Pleomorphomonas sp. PLEO: one gene and its partners. The protein of the gene in region 1 interacts with the protein of each later gene in a pairwise test. Links are inferred from orthologs where the notes say so. Each region holds a gene or a part of one and is shown in the gene's direction. Other genes may lie near its edges.

Region 1 (7,326 bases):
TCTGGACCGTCACCTTGGAAACGCTCGGCGTCTCCATGGACGCGGGCAGGTCGGTGACGCTGTCGACGGCGTTTCGGACCTCGTTGAGGGCTTCTTCGCCGTCCTTTTCAAGTTGGAAGGACACGCTGATCGAGACGGAGCCGTCGGTGATCGTGGTGGTGATGTGGTCGAGCTTGCTGAGCGAGGCGAGTTCGTCCTCGATCTTGCGCGCCACTTCCGTCTCAAGCTGGGCTGGCGCCGCGCTTTCCAGGGACGCCGAGATCTTGACCGTCGGCAGGTCCATGTCGGGGAACTTCTGGACGGCCAGCCGGTCGAAGGCCAACAACCCGCAGGCGGTCAGCAGGATAAACAGTAGGATGGGCGGAACAGGGTTGCGGATCGACCAGGCGGAGATATTCATTTGCCGCTGTTCTCCACGTCGACCTCAACGCCGTCCGAGAGGAAAGCGCCGCCCGACTCGATCACGTTGGCGTCGGCCGCGAGACCCGAGACGATCTCGACGCGATCCTGCTGCCGACGTCCAATCTCGACCAGGATCCGGTTCGCCTTGCGATTGCCATCGACCGTGAAGACGTAATTGAGCCCGTCGCGGAAGACGAGCGCGGTCTCCGGCACGGTTAGGGCGGGGGTCGTCGCGAGATCGATGCCGCCAGAAGCGAACAGGCCAACCCGGGCGATATTGTCGACCGGCAGCTCCACGTAGATGACCGAGCGTCCCGTGTCGGTGTCGACGGTTGGCGACACCAGCCGGACGCGCCCTTCGATCTTCGTGCCGTTGGGTACGTCGATGTGGGCGCCGAGGCCGGCGTGAACGTTGAGAAGATCGCGTGCTGCGACCTCGGCCTGCCACTCCACCCGCTGCTGCCTGATGAGACGGAACAGCTCGGTTCCCGAGGAAACCACGGCACCCAGCGTTGCCGATCGCGAGGAGATCATTCCGTCGTCAACGGCCCGGATGACCGTCTGAGAGAGTTTGATCTGTTCGCTATCCAACGCCGCCTTCTCGGAGTCCAGAGTCGCCTGGGCCGTCTGTTCGGTGATGATGTATTCGTTGATCTGCTGGGCCGACAGCGCGCCGGTGCCGGTTACCTGGCGCGCCCGATCGGCGTCGGTCTTGGCTTTGGCGAGATCGGCGGTGGCCTTGGCCACGGCCGCCTCCTGCTTATGCAGATCGGCCAGAACCGCGTCCTGGGACAGATGTGCGAGTTCCTGGCCCTTGGTGACGACGCTTCCTACATCCACCAGAACGTCGGTAATCCGGTAGCCACCGATTTCGGCTTCGATCTGTGCTTCATGCCAGGCCTTGAGCCAACCGCTGGCCGGCACCGATTCCGCCCACTGCATGACCTGAGGCTGCACCGTGCGCACGGTGAGGGCGCTGCTCGAAGCGGTGGTGTCGGCCTGCTGGGCGTTTGCGGCGGGCAGAAGACCACAAGCCGCGATCGAGACGAGCAACGTGGAAACAAGGACGCGCGGGTTCATTCGGATGTTCCTTGAGACTCGGATGGCACGGCAGCCAAGGTGATGGGAGACTTTTGCCAACCACCGCCGAGCGCCTTGTAGAGCGCGATCCAGTAGCGCACGGCGTCCCGCCTCACCTCGATCAGCGTCACTTCGGCCGACAGGGCGTCGCGCCGCGCCGATTCTCGATCGAGAAGGCTTGTTCCGCCGGCGCGCCAGTTGTCGTCGATGGCCTTGAAATAGGTTCGGTAATTGCTGGCGGCGCTCGCGCTGTCGCCAATGCGGCGGGTGGTGGAGTCCACCCGCACCATCGCCGTTTCCACGTCGTCGACGGCGGAGAGAACGCCGGACTTGTAGCTGGCGACCGCCGAGCGATAGGCGGCTTCGGCGCTCTTGACGGCGGCGCGGCGGGAGCCGCCATCGAACAGCGGAATGGACACCGACGGGCCGAACGACCACGGAATGGATTGGCCGGTCAGGGTGGAATGGCTGATCGTCAGGTCGCCCGACAGAGACAGGCTTGGATAGAGGTCCGCCTTCGCATAGCCGACCTCATACAGAGTGGCTGCCATCTCCCGCTCGTAGCTGGCGACGTCGGGCCGCTGGCGCAGAAGATCGGCGGGAACGCTGGTCACCTGGATGTGGGGTGGGGTGGGAATGCGTCCGGTCTGCGAGCCGAGGATCTTGCGCACCTTGGTTTCGTCGACCGCGGCGAGTTCGGACAGCGTCTTGACCAGAACGTCGCATTCGGCCTGTTGCGAGATCAGCGTCGACGAGGAGCTGGCCGCGCTGGCACGGGCGAGGGCAAGGTCGGACGTGGATTTGAACCCCGATTCCGTCGAGGTCTGCGTGGCGGAAATTGTCTCCCGCTGAGACTGGAGCTCTTGCCGATAGGCCTGCTCGAGAAGGCGGCAGCCGCGGTATTGGACATAGTCGTCGGCGATTTCCGCCGCCAGCGAAACGCGGGCGTCGTGCCAATCGGCGACCTTTTCCTCGATACGGGCATGGTCAGCCGAGGCTTGCGCGCGCGTCTTGCCAAAAAGATCGATCTCCCAGGAGGAGTCGAGACCGCCGCTGCTCGTATTCGACGCCGCTATCTTGTTTTCGGCCGAGCCGCTGGTGCCGCTACGCTCGAACGATCCACTGCCGGTCAGAGACGGAAGCAAGCCGGAGCGTGTCGAGGCTTCGGTCGCCCTTGCCTTGTCGATCGCCGCCACAGCCGATTCAAGGCTCGGGCTGTTAGCCTCGGCCACCGCCATCAACTCGGTCAGTGCCGGATCTTTGAAGCTTCCCCACCAGGCGACCAGGTTAGCGGTCTTTCCCTGGTGGGGAAGTGTTGCATGCCAATTTGCGGACAGGTCCAATTTGGGCGGCTCGGCCATTGGCAGATTTGCGCAGCCTGCGACGAGGGCAGCCGAGGTCAGCCAGGCGAGCTCGATTTTCATTTGGTTCATTCCCGATAAGGTCGCGACGAACCGATAGCAGGGCGTATGTTAAGTGCGGTAAGGGCAAGGAAAAGATATGTAAAGTTTGCGACCGGCGGCCGCGAAGCAGCTATTGTCGCTGAGAAATATGATACGCTTATCGCTCAATCGGGACCGCCCCGGACAGAGCAGGATTTGGCCCGACAAGTCGTGACCGGTCGAACATCCTGTTTCCGTCTGCCACTGGTGGAAACGATCGAGACCTGATGGAAGCGTTATGACTTCGGGTCCGCCATGGTGAAAGTTCTCCTCATAGACGACGACAACGAGCTTACGACTTTGCTCAGAGACTATCTCTGCGCCGAGGATTTCGAGGTTACTTGTTTTGAGGATGCCAAGAAGGGCCTCGATTTTCTGCAGGCGGAAACGGTCGATATCGTCGTCCTCGATGTGATGATGCCACGCATGAATGGTATAGAAGCGCTCCAGCGGATCCGCCGGACCAGCAATGTCCCTGTGTTGATGCTGACGGCACGCGGCGACGAGGTCGATCGTATTTCCGGCCTCAACCTGGGCGCCGACGACTATGTGCCCAAGCCGTGCTCGCCGGGCGAACTCGCCGCTCGCCTTCGGGCGATTTTGCGCCGGACGGCGCAGTCCCCTGGGCACGAGGATGCCGTGGAGATCGTTCGGGCCGGGCCGCTCATTCTCATGCCGGGTAAGCGGACGGCGGAATGGTGCAGCCATCCGCTCGAACTCACCGGCGCGGAGTTCAACCTCCTTGAGGTGCTGGCGCGCAGCGCCGGCCAGTTGGTGTCAAAGCAGGATTTGTCGAAACGGGCGTTCGGCCGGCCGCTGACGCCGTTCGACCGGCGGATCGACGTTCACATCAGCTCCGTCCGCCAGAAGCTAGGGTTGCATCCGGACGGACAGTCGTGGATTCGCGCCGTTCGCGGCCAAGGCTATCAGCTGATCAAGGACGGTTTGCCCCAATGAGCCGATTGTTCCTGAGGCTTTCGGTCGTCGTCTGGCTGGTCACCGCCTTGGCAACCGCCCTCGTGTTCGGGATTAGCTACGCGGTTGGGGTCTTTCCTCCCAATGACCAGAAAATCCTGGCAAAACAGGAGTTTGTCCTGGCAACGGCCGCCAAGCTTCTGGTCCTCGATGGACAAGGGGCGGTGGTTGCCTTTGCGCGTCAAACCGCAGCCGTCGATCCTTCGGTGCGCCTTGTTCTCTCCCAGGAAGCTTTGCCTTCGGCTTGCAGCGGTTCTGTTGACGACGAAACCGCTCAACGGTTGGTCCTGCGCGATGATGTCTGCTGGCGGTTGAGGTTGAATGCTCCGCGAGAGAGCTGGCTGTCCGCGCAGATTCCCAAGCTGGCGCCACTTTTGGTGTCGGTCCTGACCAGCCTTGGCGCGGCCTTCTGGATCGTCCGATACTTCATGGGGCCGCTCGGCAAGCTCAGCGACGGTCTCAGCGGCTTGGCCCGTGGCGACTTCAGCCGCCGCATCGCCCCCGACCCCAAGCAGCGGGACGAACTGGCCATGCTCGGCCGCGATTTCGACCAGACGGCGGCCCGCCTGCAGGAGTTCCAGCAGGGCAGAGAACGATTGTTCCACTACGTCTCCCATGAACTGCGTTCGCCGCTATCGCGTCTGCAAGCGGTTATCGGTGTGCTGAGGAAGAGCCCGACGCGCCTTGAGGACATGCTCGATCGCATGGAAGGGGAAATCGGACGGCTTGACGAATTGGTCGAGGAGATTCTGACGTTGGCGCGCCTCAGCGCTTCCGACAGCAAGGGGCTTTCGCGCCAGAAACTGGACATCATCGATCTGGTCACCGAGATCATCGAGGATGCGTGCTTTGAGGGGGGCGCTCGGGGCGTCACGGTGACTTACCAGGGCGTCGCCTCGTTTATCGCCGACGTCAATGGCGAGCTGATCTATCGGGCCATCGAGAATGTGATCCGCAACGCCGTCAAGTTCTCCAACCCGGATGCCGAGGTCATGGTCCGTACATCGGTCGAGGGCGGCTGTCTCAAACTGGAGGTTTGCGACAATGGCCCGGGTGTCCGGGAGGAAGAACTCGAGAGCATTTTCCGCGTCTTTGCGCGGGCATCGGACAATCTATCCACCCCAGGCCACGGCCTTGGGCTGGCCATTGCCCGTCAGGCGATCGAACGGCACGGCGGCACCGCGACGGCGGAGCCGGCGGCTAGCGGCGGATTGCGCGTGGTGCTGACTATTTCCTCGACGAGCCAATGGGCAGCCGGCTAGCGGAGCTATGGTTTGCCGGCCGAAACCAGCAGGTAGAGCGAGCCGAGGTAGGTGGGCTGCTGACGCAAGGCGCCATATTTCGCGTCCCAGGCACCAGACTTGAGGTCGGCGGCGAGGGTGGCGACGGCGGCGTTCGCCTCTTCGGGGGTGATGAAGCTCCAGGCCGAGCAGGACAGGCGCGCCGCCGGTTCGAGCAGCTTCTCCGGCCGGCCGTAATAGGCTTCGTTGAAGCCGTCGCGGCAATCGAAGGGGATCGGTACGGCGATGCGTTCGATCGGAGTGCCGAGGCCCTCGGCTATTCTTTCAAACGTGGGATAGCGGCGTGCCTCGGTGGCGAGCACTTTCGGCGCGTAATCGTTCAACCAGAAGGCTTCCACCTCCTGAGGATCGCAGGTGAGGATGACCACCGGCCCACGGGTGACGCGGCGCACTTCGCGCAGGCCGGCCGCTAGGTCGGTCCACTGGTGGATGGTGAAGCTCGCCATGGCCGCGTCGAAGCTGTCGTCGGCGAACGGCAGGTGCTCGGCGGTGGCATCGATGGCTGGGGCGAGGTGTGCCGGTCGCTGCGCCCGCATCGAAGCCGATGGCTCGACGGCGGTGACCTCGCGATCTTCAGGCTCATAGGAGCCGGCGCCGGCCCCGATGTTGAGCACCGTTCCAGCCGGGCCGAGCGCCTCCACGATCCTGGCGGCGATGCGCGGATCGGGCTGGCGGTAGGCGCTATAGGATTGTCCGATCCGGCCGTAATCGGCATCGCCGGCGCTGCCGTCCTGATGGCGCATCTTATCCTCCTTTGTCGCAACCATCCTGTCATAGGCAAGCAATGCGGCAAATGGATAAACGAGGTAAGTGGCATGAGACCCGCTTTGGTTCGTCCGTGGCAGCTTGCCTGAGGATTGTGGGCTACCTCGACGCGATATCGGCTTTTGCTGATTTCCTCGACCCTCCAACGACCGTGCTGGGTGTCTGAAACTGGCTTTCCACCTTCGGCGCGACATTGCCGGGGAAGCCGTCGTAGCAACACCTAATTTGCAACATTATGTTGCTAATGATTGTCACACCGAATAGCGTCGGCCCGTGGCCGTCCGTCAGGCGGCCGTTGCTAGAGGATGTCGACATGACGGACATTTCCGTCGAAGGCGCGTTGCTGGATGGCGCCGACGAGAGCCGCAAGTCTGAGACCGGCGGACCCGACTATCTCGCCAGCCTGAAGTTGCTGAGCCGTTTTCTTCCGGGATCGAGGCTCGCCATGGTCGGGGCGTTCGGTCTCGCGACCGCCGCCGTCGCCTTCGAGCTGGCGCCGATCTTGGTGATTTACAAGGTCGTCATGGCGGCGCTGTCCGGCATGCTTGATCCGGCCTATCTCATCGGCGCGGCCGGTCTGGCTCTTCTCGCGGTCGTTGTTGGTTATGCGCTGATGGGGCTGGCGGTCGGTCTGTCGCATGTGGTCGCCTTCGACGTGCTCTGCCGCCTACGCCTTGCCCTTGCCCGTCATCTGGCGCGGCTGCCGATCGGCTGGTTCGCCGACCGCAAGAGCGGGGACGCCAAGAAGCTCATCATCGACGAACCCGAGAGCATGGAGCTGATCTTCGCCCATGGCATTCCCGAAGGAGCCAGTGCGCTCGCCAGCTGGCTCGCCGTGTCCGTCTGGCTCTTCGCGATAGACTGGCGCATGGCGCTCGCCACGGTCGCGGTAACGCCGATCGCCTTCGTTCTGATCTCCGCCGGCATGGCCAGGGGCGCTCGTTGGGCGGCCGATTACCAGCGCGCCGGCGCTCGCATGAATGCGTCGGTCGTCGAGTTCCTGGCCGGCATGGCCGTGGTCAAGATATTCAACCGGACCGGCGAGAGCTTCGCGGAAACGGCCCGCGCCGTGCGGGCCTACGCGGAGGTGGAGACTGCCTGGGCAAAGGACTATCTGCCGCTCGGCGGAACCTTCCACGCCCTGGTACTCACCAACGTGGTGGTCATCCTGCCCGTCGGGGCCTTCCTGGTGGCGGCGGGCTCGCTCGACCTGCCGACGCTCGTCCTCTTCGTCATCCTGGGCGCCAACTACAGCCAGCCACTGATGAAGCTGTTCAACCAGTTTCATACGCTGGCCCACATTTCCATGGGGTCGACGCGGATCGCCGAGGCGCTTGCCGCCGTGCCGCAGGCCGACAGTG
Region 2 (7,328 bases), 1.9 Mb from region 1 along the record:
GCGCGGCAGCGTCACCACATTATCGCCTGCCGGCGGTGGCTCGATGTCCGCCTTGCGGCCGGCGAACGGATCGAAAGGTGGCTTCTCGTTACCGGTGCGCGTACCCAGCACGCTCCTGAGGCGCCAGAAAATGACAACGGCAATCACGAGGAAGATGAGGCTGGTGAGATCGAGGAAGGCGTTCATCCGAGCATCGTTTCCCTCAGTTGGCGCCGGGAGGGCGCAGCATCGCGTTTCTGTCGTCTGCCTATGTAGGCGACGGCAGCGGCGAGGGAAAGACGGACATGCGGTGAATCTTGAGCGATTTCGAAGACAAGGCCGTCGCTTGCCTCCCGCTATCGCTCCGACCATATGGTACGGCAGTGACCCTTGCGCCCCGCTGACCGGGCGGCGCATCATGTCAAAACACGCCAAATGAACCGGAACCGCCATGCGTCTTTCGCCTTACCTGCCGCTTCTTCTCATCGCCTGGCCGATCGCCGAGATCGCCACGCTCGTTTGGGTGGGCGGTCACCTCGGCGTCATCAATACCGTCGGGTTGGTGCTACTCGCCGCATTCGGTGGCTTGGCGCTGTTCCGCTATGTCGGCTTCGGCCTGCTACGCCGGGTGCAAGTGGAGCTTTCCGGGGGACGGATGCCGACAGGTGCGCTGCTCGAGGGCTTTGTGGTGCTCGTCGCTGGCGTCTTGCTGATTCTGCCGGGCTTCTTGTCCGATGTTCTAGCCTTCCTGTTGCTATTCTCCCCGATACGGCGGTTGATCATCGCGTCGATCGCAGCACGCCTTACGGTGTCGACTATGTCTTCGAGCCGCCAGTCACCGGATGACGGTGTCGTCGACCTTGATGAGGATCAGTGGGAAAGGCGCGGCGGTGGCAGTTCGCCATGGTCGGATCGCCCTTCATTCCCTCCATCCGACCGTGACGGCGATCGGCCTTGATCTCATTCGTCAAGCCTGATAGCGCTCGGACCTGCGGAAAAATCGAGAAACGGCCTTCTGCTGCCGGTTCCACCAAAACACAGGGTCACCCTTGCGGGCGTGGTCGCCCCGGCTGGCCGGAGGAGTTCGAGAATGAGTTCGGTTCAGCCCGAAAACGGCGCAGCTGAAGCCCAGCCGTCGATGAGCGTCGTTGCCCAGTATGTCAAGGATCTGTCCTTCGAGAACCCGAAGGCGCCCGATAGCTTGCGGGCTCGCGAAGCGGCGCCGCAGATTTCCATCGGCGTCAACGTCAACTCTCGCCAGCGCAGCCAGAGCGAATACGAGATCGATCTTCATCTCGAAGCCAAGGCGGCGATCGGTGAGGAAGTGTTCTTCAATGTCGAGCTGACCTACGGCGGTCTCGTCACCGTGCAGAACGTGCCGGCCCAGCATCTGCACCCCTTCGTCAACATCGAGGGCCCGCGCCTTCTCTTCCCCTTCGCGCGCCAGATCATCGCCGATGCCGTCATTCGCGGTGGCTTCCCGCCGCTGCTGATCGATCCGATCGATTTCGTCGCACTCTACCAGCAGTATCTCTCCCGCCTGCAGCAGATGCAGCAGCAGCAGGGAGCTGCCAACTGAGGCACACGCCTCGAACCGACACGAACGGCGCGCCTCCGGAAGGGGGCGCGCCGTTTGTCTTTTCGCAGGATTGCTGCGCTATGGCCGCGGTTCAGGTCCTGAGATCGGCAAGATAGGTGTTCTCGGCACGGGAGCGGGCGTAGGCTTCCGGTTCTATCCGGGCAAAAAGCAGAGCCTCGTCCCGGGCGCTCGGCGCGGCAAGGATGGTGCCGTCGGGGGCTGCGATACGGGAAAGGCCCGCATAGGCAAAGTCACCATCACGGCCACAGTTGTCGACATAGGCGACGAAGATCTGGTTTTCAAAGGCGCGCACGGCGATCATGTGGGCGGCGATGAAATCGGCCGACCCGCTCATCGGCAAGGCCGTCGGCACCAGTATCGCGTCGACGCCGGCGCGGGCGAGACGGCGAACGTTCTCGGGGAATTCCACGTCATAGCAAATCAATAGACCCAGGCTCAGCCCATCCTGGCGAACGATGATCGTCGAGGGCGCCGCCGCGCGAAACCAGTGCCTCTCATAAGGGCCATAGAGATGGCTCTTGCGGTAGACCGCCCGGTTATCGCCTGAAACCCACAGCGCGCTGTTGTAGAGCGCGTCACCGTCGCGCTCGGCAAAGCCGGCGACGATGCCTAGGGAATGTCGGCGGGCGATCGCAGCGACGTTGGCAGCAAGCGGGCCGTCGGCCGGCTCCGCCAGAAGCGGCAGATCGGGGCCGGCGCCATAACCGACGAGGCCGAGCTCCGGCGTTACCAGGAGGCGGGCGCCGCTGGCCGCCGCTTCGGCTGCTGCCCGCTCCAACAGATCGAGATTGGCGGCGACGTCTGACGGGCGGGATTGCATCTGCAAGGCGGCAAGCAGCATCGGCGGCTCCACGGGAAGAGGCGAGATCGAAAGGCATACAGGCCAGGAAAGCACCACTCAGGCGGTTGGCGCTAGTGCTACAAATGCCCGTTTTATAGGCTTGCTTGGGAGCCTGCCGGACTGGATCGGCCGAGGTTTTGGCTTAAAAAGGGAGCAACGCTGCCGGTGATACCGGTATCTTTTGAGGAGCTTGAGTGATGGGTCCGCAGGTCGATCCCGTTTCGTCCGATATGGTCGTGCCGAAGGAAGCCGATGTCGTCATTGTCGGCGGTGGCATCATTGGCACCAGTTCGGCGCTTTATCTGGCCGAGCGGGGCCTCAAGGTGGTGCTGCTCGAAAAGGGCCATGTCGGCGGCGAGCAGTCGAGCCGCAACTGGGGCTGGGTTCGCCAAGCCGATCGTGATCCGCGCGAATTCGACCTTATCAGGGAAGCGCTGCGGCTCTGGCGGGAAATGGGCGCCCACGGCGTTGGCGAGACCGGCTTCCGCGAGACCGGCATTTTCTTTGCCGCCCGCAAGGCACGTGATGTCGATGGCTACCGCGCCTGGGTCAAAGCGGCCGCCGATCGTGGCATTGGCGCCGAGGTGATCGAGGGTGAAGCCGTTCGAGCCATCATGAAGGACGACCTCTCGCCGCCGCCGGCCGGCCTGTGGTGCCCGAGCGACGGCTGCGCCGAGCCCCAGAAAGCCGCGCCGGCGATCGCCCTCGCCGCTCGTGCCAAGGGTGCCGTTATCCTGACCGATTGTGCGGTACGTGGCCTTGAAACAGCCTGCGGTGAGATCGTGTCGGTGGTCACCGAGCGCGGCAGCATCAAGACGAAGCGCGTCGTGCTCGCCGCCGGTGCTTGGTCGCGCCGTTTCCTGAAGGATCTTGGCGTCACGCTGCCACAGCTCAAGATGCGGTCGACGGTATCGCGTACCGGTCCGGTGATGGGTGGTCCCGACGCCGGCATCTGGGATGATGTCATTGGCATTCGCAAGCGCGCCGACGGTGGCCTGACGATTGCGAACGGCGTTGCCAACGTCGCCGATCTTACGCCCGACCATGTCCGCTTCACTTTGGATTTCCTGCCGGCGCTCATGGCTGACTGGAAACATGTGTCGCTGTCTTTCGGCTCGCGTTTTTTCCGCGAGATCGATGACTGGCCGACAAGGCCGCTCGACAAGATGTCGCCCTACGAGAAGACCCGCGTTCTCGATCCGAAACCCGATCTTCGTTTCCTGCGGCGGACCATGACCGAGCTGAAGCGCCGCTTTCCGTCCTTCCAGGATGTCCGTATCGTCCAGGCCTGGGCCGGTTTCATCGACGTGACGCCTGACGTGGTGCCGGTGATTTCCGAAGTGGACGGACTTTCCGGTCTCGTTGTCGCCACGGGCTTTTCAGGTCATGGTTTCGGCATTGGGCCGGGCGCGGGCTGGCTGGTCGGCGACCTCGTCACGGGAACGACGCCCTTCGTCGACCCGACGCATTTCCGCCTGTCACGTTTTTCCGACGGCTCGAAGCCGCAACCGGCGTCGCGGCTTTAGAGCAGTTTCAGCGAAAGTGGGAACCGAAATTGCGCCTGAACAGTGAGATAGTGCATTTCTGGTGAACCTGTTTTCACCAGAAATGCTTCTAACAAGCCTCAGGCGGCGAGATCGGCCACGACGGCGTCCAGCACGAAGGCGCCGGCCGGTGTGGTGCGGATGCGGCCGTCGGGCAGCACCTCCACCATGCCGTGGGTGACAAGGTCAGAAATCCGTTCTGGATCGAAGCCGCGGCCAGCAAGCCGTCGGTAGCGGGCAACGTCGATGCCCTCGACGAGACGGAGGCCCATCAGCAGCATTTCGTCGCCGGCCGTCTCACCGAAGATTTCCTCGGTTTCGATCACGCCATTGCCCGTCTCTGCGACACGCTTCATCCAGGCTTCCGGATTGCGCTCGGCAATCGTGGCAAGGCGACCACGGTCGTCGCCATTGACGATGCGGCCGTGGGCGCCGGGGCCGAGGCCGAGATATTCGCCATAACGCCAGTAGAGAAGGTTGTGTCGGCTCTCGCCGCCCGGCGTGGCGTGATTGGAGATCTCGTAGGCTGGCAGACCGGCCGCGCCCGCGATCGTTTGAGTCAGCTCGTAGAGGTCGGCGGCGGCGTCGGCGTCCGGCACCACCAACTTGCCGGCGGCATAGAGCTTCTCGAAGGCGGTGTCCGGCTCGATGGTGAGCTGGTAGAGCGAAAGATGGTCAGCGGCAAAGCCTATGGCGCGCCGAAGTTCGGCCTCCCAGGCTTCGAGGGTCTGGTCGGGACGGGCATAGATGAGATCGAAGGAAAGGCGCGGGAAGATCTCACGCGCCAACTCAAGCGCGCGGAGCGCCTCGTCGACATTATGCAACCGGCCGAGGAATTTGAGGTCGGCATCGTTCAGCGCTTGCACGCCGAGCGACAGGCGGTTGACGCCGGCGGCCCGATAGCCGCGGAAACGCTCGGCTTCCACTGATGAAGGATTGGCCTCCAAAGTGATCTCGGCATCGGCCGACACTTGCCAATGATGACCGACCAGATCGAGGAGACGGCCAACACTCTCTGGCTTCATCAGCGATGGCGTGCCGCCACCGAGGAAGACAGAGGTCACCGTGCGGCCGGGAGTCAGGCGCGCATGGGCGGCGATCTCTCGCTCCATGGCATCGAGATAGCCGGCCTCGTCGATGCCTTTCGGCCGGACGTGACTGTTGAAGTCGCAATAGGGACACTTGCGAGCGCAGAACGGCCAATGGATGTAGACGCCGAAACCGATGTCCGGCGTGCCCTCAGCCGTGGCTTCCACCTCCGAAAGAAGATCCCGCTCGCTCATCGGTTCACCCACGCGGTCCGAAGCCGACGGGGAAAGCGCCCTCGACAAGCAGCTTCAACGACCGCGACCGGTGCGACAGCGGACCTGGCGCTTCCCAGATCGAGCCATGCTTTTCCGCCTCGGTCATCTCGCCAAAGGTCTTGCTCTCGCCCTCCGGCATGAAGACGGGGTCGTAGCCGTGGCCGAAATCGGCCGAACGCGGCGGCCAGACCAGCGTGCCGTCACGCGTGCCGAGATATTCCTGCGTATGTCCATCCGGCCAGGCAAGGCAGAGGAGCGACAAGAAGGTTGCCCGCCGCTTATCCGGTGTCGCCGCGCCGGCCTTGTAGAGTTCTTCCTCCACGAGGCGCATGGCCATCGACCAATCGCGGTTCGGCCCCGCCCAGTCGGCGGTATGAACGCCCGGGCGGCCGTCAAGGGCTTCGACGCAAAGGCCCGAATCGTCGGCAAGCGCCACCTCACCGGCGGCGCGAGCGGCTGCCAGAGCCTTGATGCGGGCGTTGTCGACGAAGGTTTCGCCGTCCTCGACCGGCACTGGCAGGCCGAGGTCGCCGGCTGAGACGAGCTCGATGGAAAGACCGCCCAACAGGAAATAAAACTCCCGGAGCTTGCCGTTGTTGTGCGTTGCGACAATCAGGCGCTTGCCGTCGATGCGGCGCTGTTCGGTCATGTCCAACCCTTTCAGGATGCGATGGCCGCTTTCTGCAGCTCGATCAGCTTGGCGATGCCGCCCTTGGCGAGCGTGAGCAGCTGTTGCAGCTCGGCTTCGGAGAAGGGCGCGCCCTCGGCGGTGCCCTGGATTTCGACGAGACCGCCGGAGCCGGTGATCACGAAGTTGGCGTCGGTTTCGGCCGAGGAATCCTCGATATAGTCGAGGTCGAGCACCGGCAAGCCGTCGGAAATGCCACAGGAGACGGCGGCGACATGGTCGCGCAATACCTTGGCCTGAGCAGGAACCAGGTTACGCCGGCGCATCCACTCGATGGCGTCATAGAGCGCTACGAAGGCGCCGGTGATCGAAGCGGTGCGGGTGCCGCCATCAGCCTGGATGACGTCGCAATCGATGACGATCTGGCGCTCGCCGAGGGCGATCAGGTCGACGACGGCACGCAACGAACGGCCGATCAACCGCTGGATTTCCTGCGTGCGGCCCGATTGCTTGCCGGCAGCCGCCTCGCGCTTCATGCGCTCGCCTGTGGCGCGCGGCAGCATGCCGTATTCGGCGGTCACCCAACCCTTGCCACCACCCCTCAGCCACGGCGGCACCTTTTCGTCGACCGAGGCGGTGACGAGCACATGGGTATCACCGAACTTCACGAGGCAGGAACCTTCGGCATGGCGTGACACGCCGCGCTCAAGGCTGACGGTACGCAACTCGTCGGGGGCACGGCGGGACGGGCGCATGGTTTCTCCAACATATCGGGTGCGGAGCAATAGGCTTCGCAAGGTCGCGCCCTTGTAGCCCTGTCGGGGAAGTCCCGTAAAGGGCGCGATCGACAAACAGGCGGGAAAGCGGCGCTTCATTCCGGCTGGAGGCCGTGTATAAGGGGCCGAACACCGTTTTCTACCTGGACGATCCACCTTGCCCAAGCCGCCCTCCCCTGTCACACCCGCTTCTCGCCCCGGTGGCCGCCCTTTCTCCCGCAAGCCGGAGAGATCCGCGGATATGGCGAAAGAAACGGTGCGCCCAGAGATACGCAGCCACGAACCTCGCGGCCCGGCCCGCCCGTCTGCCGCCGCCGCCCTCAAACGGCCGATGCCGGCCGTGCTTGGGCCGCGCTTGGCAACCGAAGAGGTCGGATCGCTGCTCATCACCGAGGGGTGGGACGACTATCGCCTTCTCGACATGGGCGAGGGTGAAAAGCTCGAGCGCTATGGCGCGCTGACTGTCATACGACCGGAGCCTCAGGCCATGGGACCGCGACGTCTCGCGCCATCGGTCTGGGCGGCGGCCGGGGCCGCCTTTACGGGCGATATCGAGGAAGATGGCCCAGGCCGTTGGCGGACCGAGCCCGGCATTGGCACGGCCTGGGAAATGCGGGTCATGGATCTCCCGGTCGTCTGCCAACTGACAGCCTTCC
Region 3 (5,053 bases), 2.3 Mb from region 1 along the record:
CTGCATTGCCGTGGAGCGACGCAACATATTCCACCTGACAAGCAAGCTCCTGCCGGGGACGCTCATTAACATTCATCCCCACAGCTCAGACATGTAGCTAGGATTACACCCTCAGCAATCCGGTGGAGGGCTGTCGATCCACGTTCACTAGATGTCTATCGAAACTGCGCCGATAGTCCTCCTCGAATGTCCCGAAGCTTCGATATGACGAATGAGCGTGGAACATCACGGTCGCCATTGGGTCCAGGCGCGTCTGATCCGTCGTCAAAATAATAGCTCTTGATACAGCGCTCTTCGGCGAATCCGGATTGTGAGAGATAACGAGGCGCAAATATCGCTCCCCGACTCCAAACAATATTACCCTTTCACCAAGTCGGATTACCGGTCCTTTATGCAGAGCCTTTCGTATCGCGTTTGCAGACCCATCCGGAAGAACATCTGGAATACTACGAAACACGAAGCCCCCTCTGGCCTCATCTATATCAAGATCACCGGTAACCACTTCTCCGCTCGAGCTTCGTCGCACATATCGCGATCTGCCAACGTATGCTGCAAGCGGCAATTGTTCAGCAGAGCTTGTGCTAGTCATACTCATAAGCAGCGCTAACAGCAGGGCGTCCTCGTCGCGAAAGGTCGCGTTAATAGCCTGGACCTTCGTGTGCTCGTGCGCATCCCTTCCAGAAATCACCGCTTCGACAGTCGCCTTCGCCAAGCCGGTGTCGCGACGCCATCGCTCTTTAGAAGTGCGCTTCTCGGCAATGGCCTCCTGAATGGACCGTCGGGCCAAGTCGAATATGCTGTCTATGATTGCCATTTGCGGGACGGGCTAATTCGAGCGACAGAGACGGGCGAAGAACCGCGAATTCTGGCCGTCCTGGTCAAATCCCTGCAAGATCAGCTCCATTTTAACCCAAATTTTCACCTGCCAGTTGTAGCGCGTTCGCGCCATAATTCAAGCCTCAGAGGGAGCAACCTGCCCCCTTCGCAAAGGGTCACGGTCATGATCAAGGGAAACAGAGTTTCAGACCACCCATTATACCGCGATGACCAGCTCACTCTCCAAATCGTCGAGAAGTATCACACTCCAACCTACGTATTCGACGAGAAAACAGTCAGGATGAATGCGCGAGAGATCATGAATTCGATCGCGTATCGCCCTTTCCACCCTCGATATGCTTGCAAGGCTCTCACGATCGGTGCCATCCTCAATATCGTTAGGGAGGAAGGTTTTTGGATCGACGCTTCGTCGATCAATGAGGTCGATCGGGCGCTGCGTGCTGGGTTCAAAGCCGCGGAGATCTACTATACCGGAGAAGGGGCCACTCTGGAGGTCTATAGCACGCTCGTCCAGCGCGGCATTCTCGTAAACTGTACTTCGATCGATCAGATTCGGCTCCTCGGCCGAGCTGGTGCCACCAGATGCTCACTGCGACTTAATCCTGGCGAAGGGCATGGGGCTAACCATAAGACCAACACTGGAGGGCCCAGCAGCAAGCACGGGATCTATTTCACGCAAATTGACGATGCGAGGAGCGTCGCCGCAGAGAACGGAATCAAGGTCGTCGGAGTGCATTCGCATATCGGCTCCGGAACGGACTTGAGCCGATGGCTGTTCATCAAGGACAAAACGCTGGAAATGGCAAAGCGGTTTCCCGACCTAGAGATTGTCAATCTGGGCGGCGGCTTTCCAGTAATTTACGATGACGACAAAGATGACGGAATGCCACTAGAGGGGTGGGGGAACGCTCTCTCGGCTTCCATGGACGAGTTCTCTCGCCAGATAGGAAGAAAGGTGGACCTGCAAATCGAACCGGGCCGCTTCTTGGTGGCCGGCTCAGGGGTATTGCTCGCCGAAGCGCAAGCAGTAAAGACGACCGACCCTGACGAGCGCTCGGCCGGTTACAACTTTGTAATTGTCAACACAGGATTGAATCACAATATCCGCCCGTCCCTATATGGAGCATTCCATCCGATCCGGTTTGTACCGCGCGACGGGGTTTCTCGGGCCGTAAGCAAGCCCTATGTTGTTGCCGGTTACCTCTGTGAATCAGGCGATGTATTCACCGTCACCGCCGAGAATGATGGAACTTTGGCTCCGCGAGTATTTCCGGAAGTACGTGTTGGCGACATCATGGTAATGGCCGGAGTTGGTGCCTACTCGCATTCAATGAAGAGTGAGTACAACTCCATGAATCTTCCCGCGTCCATCCTGATTGAAGAAAGCGGCCATCTGCGAGTAATCGAGCGTAGAGGCACTCTGGACGACCTAATGAGACGGGAATTGGAGGCTTACGACGATACGTCATCATAATTCAACGCCGGGAGACCGCAAATGAGACTATCAAGCAATATTGAAAAGGTCATTCGGGACATTGCAGCCAGCGGATCTTCGGGACGAAGCTTCTATGTCTACGAATTGACTCCTATGGTGTCGAAGATCGCGGGGCTCAGAAGCGCCCTCCCGGAACGCGTTGAGATTTTTTACGCGATGAAGGCGAACCCACACCCAGCGTTCCTGCGAGCCGCTTTGGATGCCGGGATCGGGGGAGTTGAGATCGCGAGTATAGGAGAAGGAAAAAAGGCTATAGAGGCCGGATTTTCACCTAAGCAGATTGTGTTCACGGGGCCAGGAAAGTCGCCAGAAGAACTAAGATGGGCGGCAACAACCGGCATCCGGTTAGTCCACATCGAGTCTCTGACCGAGGCCCATCGGCTAAACAGCATCTGTTCCGAGTTGGGAACTACGCAGAATATTCTTATCCGCGTCAATCCAAATTTTCAGGTTCACGGCGCCCAAGCGACCTTTTCCGGTGACAGTTCGAAGTTTGGGATAGATCAGAACCAGTTCCTCGACAAACTGCATCTTATAATTGCCTTAAGTAACCTTAGCGTACAAGGTCTTCACGTCTATTCGGCGAGCGGCGTGCTGGTCGCCAGCGATCTACTGGAGAACTGCCGTAGGGTGTTTGAACTCGCTTCCGTAGTTTCGGAACGACACCATGTCGACCTCTGTAAGGTCATCGATTTCGGTGGAGGATTCGGCATCGACTATCTTGAAACCGGGGCTGACTTTTCGTTGCCTGAGTATGCCTCAGGACTAAAGGCCCTTATCGCACGATACGGCTATGAAGATCGACAATTTGTCCTCGAGTTGGGGCGCTATCTGGCGGCTGATAGTGGCTGGTATTGCAGCGAGATACTCGACATCAAGTCGAGCTTGGGGGTTAAGCAGGTCGTCTGTCAGGGTGGCTCGCATCACTTCCGACGACCTGTCGCGCTAAAGATCAATCACCCCACATCTATCGTCTCAATCGGTCGTCCGCCTGTGTTTGAGGAGCAAGAAGAGGTGGTCGACGAGGAGGCGTTCATTGGAGGGGCGCTTTGTAACTCGGCCGACAAGCTTACTGCGGAGCCGATCGTTATTCAGCACGCACGTATCGGCGACATCTTTGTCGTCGGTTTAGCCGGGGCCTATGGATACTCGATGAGTCATCTCGATTTCCTGTCCCATGAACGCCCCGAAGAGGTCGTGGTCCCTTAGGGGATCTCTAGTGGAAAGAGCGCCGGTCCGGAGGGATCAAAATGACGTTTGCTGAACTTGTCGACATTGTTGATCCGATTTACGTAACATCAACGCTAAAGGCACAGGCGTTAATTTTGTATGGCGCTACAATGGATAGCAGAAAGGTGGATCCCGGCGACATCTTCTTCTCGCTTGAGGCCAAGGCCCCAACACCGAGCGGGGATGTTCCAAAGGATGATCGCCCAAGGTTCATCGCGAGCGCGATAGAGAGTGGAGCGCAGGTTGTCGTATTTGAGCCAGGCCTCAACCTTGACGACCTTCCTGTTGATGATTACGCTCGGTCAAAGGTGATTTTTGTGCAGGTTGCGAACCCTGAGCTCGCATTTGCGCAGGTCGCCTTTCGCTTTATACAGAAGAGACCCCACCACATTGCTGCGGTAACAGGCACCAATGGCAAGACCTCGACCGTATCGATCCTACGCGACATTTGGCGGGCCGTCGGGCGAGATGCATACTCCCTCGGTACATTGGGGTTGATTTCGGATGAGCCTCATAATTGTCTTGTAACAGGCCTGACCACTCCTCAACCCGACGCGTTCTGCAAGCTACTTAAGGCAGTGGCGGAGAAGCACACACGCTCGTACCTCGCTGTTGAGGCTTCGAGCCAAGGGCTAAACGAGGAGCGGTTGTCGAGCGTTGAGGTCGATGTCGCCGCTTTCTCCAACCTTACACGGGATCACCTGAACTACCACAGCTACAACCGCAAGAAGCGGACTATGGACGACGATCTAGGGGCGTTCGAGAGATACGCTGAATGCAAACGGATGCTTTTCCTCGATCGCCTCAAGAAGGAGGGTGTTGCTGTTGTTAATATCGACGACCGTTACGGCGTCGATCTGATCACTTCGATATCGGCACAGAGACCGGATGTCCAAATACTGACCTGCTCGTGTGAGCACGCAACAGCCGACTTCTTTGTAGCATCGGCGACCCAAAGTGACGTCGGGGTTGAACTGACAATGCACCACGGCCCGGAGGTTGTGGCAATCGCAATGCCGTTGTATGGCGCGTTTCAGCGATACAATGCGGTGCTGGCTGTCGGAATGGCAGTCGCATCAGGCGTATCATTTGGCGAAGCTGTGGCTGCGCTGGGTCGCGTCCGGCCGGTGCGAGGAAGGATGGAGTTCGTTGGGGAGACCAACACGTGCGGGCGTGTTTATGTTGATTATGCTCACACGGACGATGCACTGCGGTCGATTTTAACTGGCGCGCGTGAGGCGTTTCCTGGAAGACCAATCTCGATCGTCTTTGGTGCTGGCGGCGATCGCGACGTAGGAAAGCGTCCGCGAATGGGTCGGGTCGCCGGAGAACTAGCGGACCAGATATTCGTCACAGACGATAATCCACGAAGTGAAGATCCTGGTATTATTCGCGCCCAGGTCATGGGTGGCATCGTTGAAGCGGGAGCGGAAAGAAGAGCTGCCTCGGTAGCTCCTCGTGACGTCGCGATCTCCCAAGCCGTTTCGAATC

Evidence for each region.
Region 2: the proteins of AB6N07_RS11430 (region 1) and secB interact in binary tests that used the Escherichia coli proteins (3 or more experiments, as listed by UniProt). The link is inferred for Pleomorphomonas sp. PLEO from one-to-one orthologs.
Region 3: the proteins of AB6N07_RS11430 (region 1) and AB6N07_RS22160 interact in binary tests that used the Escherichia coli proteins (3 or more experiments, as listed by UniProt). The link is inferred for Pleomorphomonas sp. PLEO from one-to-one orthologs.

The regions. Positions count from the first base shown.
Region 1 is NZ_CP166625.1:2,460,047-2,467,372, forward strand. Bases 2,220-5,030 are described here. They hold AB6N07_RS11430 (response regulator), read left to right. Parts: upstream 2,220-3,179; coding sequence 3,180-3,881; downstream 3,882-5,030. Other genes in these bases: AB6N07_RS11425 (efflux transporter outer membrane subunit), read right to left, coding at 2,220-2,906; AB6N07_RS11435 (ATP-binding protein), read left to right, coding at 3,878-5,030. Outside these bases: AB6N07_RS11415 (efflux RND transporter permease subunit), read right to left, coding at 1-400; AB6N07_RS11420 (efflux RND transporter periplasmic adaptor subunit), read right to left, coding at 397-1,482; more of AB6N07_RS11425, read right to left, coding at 1,479-2,219; more of AB6N07_RS11435, read left to right, coding at 5,031-5,161; AB6N07_RS11440 (class I SAM-dependent methyltransferase), read right to left, coding at 5,167-5,943; AB6N07_RS11445 (ABC transporter ATP-binding protein), read left to right, coding at 6,279-7,326. UniProt on the Escherichia coli protein: Response regulator member of the two-component regulatory system CpxA/CpxR which responds to envelope stress response by activating expression of downstream genes including cpxP, degP, dsbA and ppiA.
Region 2 is NZ_CP166625.1:576,971-584,298, reverse strand. The notes cover bases 1-2,813. They hold secB (protein-export chaperone SecB), read left to right. Parts: upstream 1-1,069; coding sequence 1,070-1,558; downstream 1,559-2,813. Other genes in these bases: AB6N07_RS02455 (NAD(P)/FAD-dependent oxidoreductase), read left to right, coding at 2,618-2,813; AB6N07_RS02460 (carbon-nitrogen hydrolase family protein), read right to left, coding at 1,650-2,420; AB6N07_RS02470 (FxsA family protein), read left to right, coding at 431-937; AB6N07_RS02475 (Tim44/TimA family putative adaptor protein), read right to left, coding at 1-186. Outside these bases: more of AB6N07_RS02455, read left to right, coding at 2,814-3,946; radical SAM family heme chaperone HemW, read right to left, coding at 4,045-5,247; AB6N07_RS02445 (non-canonical purine NTP pyrophosphatase), read right to left, coding at 5,252-5,917; rph (ribonuclease PH), read right to left, coding at 5,929-6,651; AB6N07_RS02435 (class I SAM-dependent methyltransferase), read left to right, coding at 6,914-7,328. UniProt on the Escherichia coli protein: One of the proteins required for the normal export of some preproteins out of the cell cytoplasm. It is a molecular chaperone that binds to a subset of precursor proteins, maintaining them in a translocation-competent state.
Region 3 is NZ_CP166625.1:4,783,297-4,788,349, forward strand. The notes cover bases 22-2,984. They hold AB6N07_RS22160 (diaminopimelate decarboxylase), read left to right. Parts: upstream 22-658; coding sequence 659-2,311; downstream 2,312-2,984. Other genes in these bases: AB6N07_RS22165 (alanine racemase), read left to right, coding at 2,333-2,984. Also shown: more of AB6N07_RS22165, read left to right, coding at 2,985-3,541; AB6N07_RS22170 (Mur ligase family protein), read left to right, coding at 3,583-5,053. UniProt on the Escherichia coli protein: Specifically catalyzes the decarboxylation of meso-diaminopimelate (meso-DAP) to L-lysine. Is not active against the DD- or LL-isomers of diaminopimelate.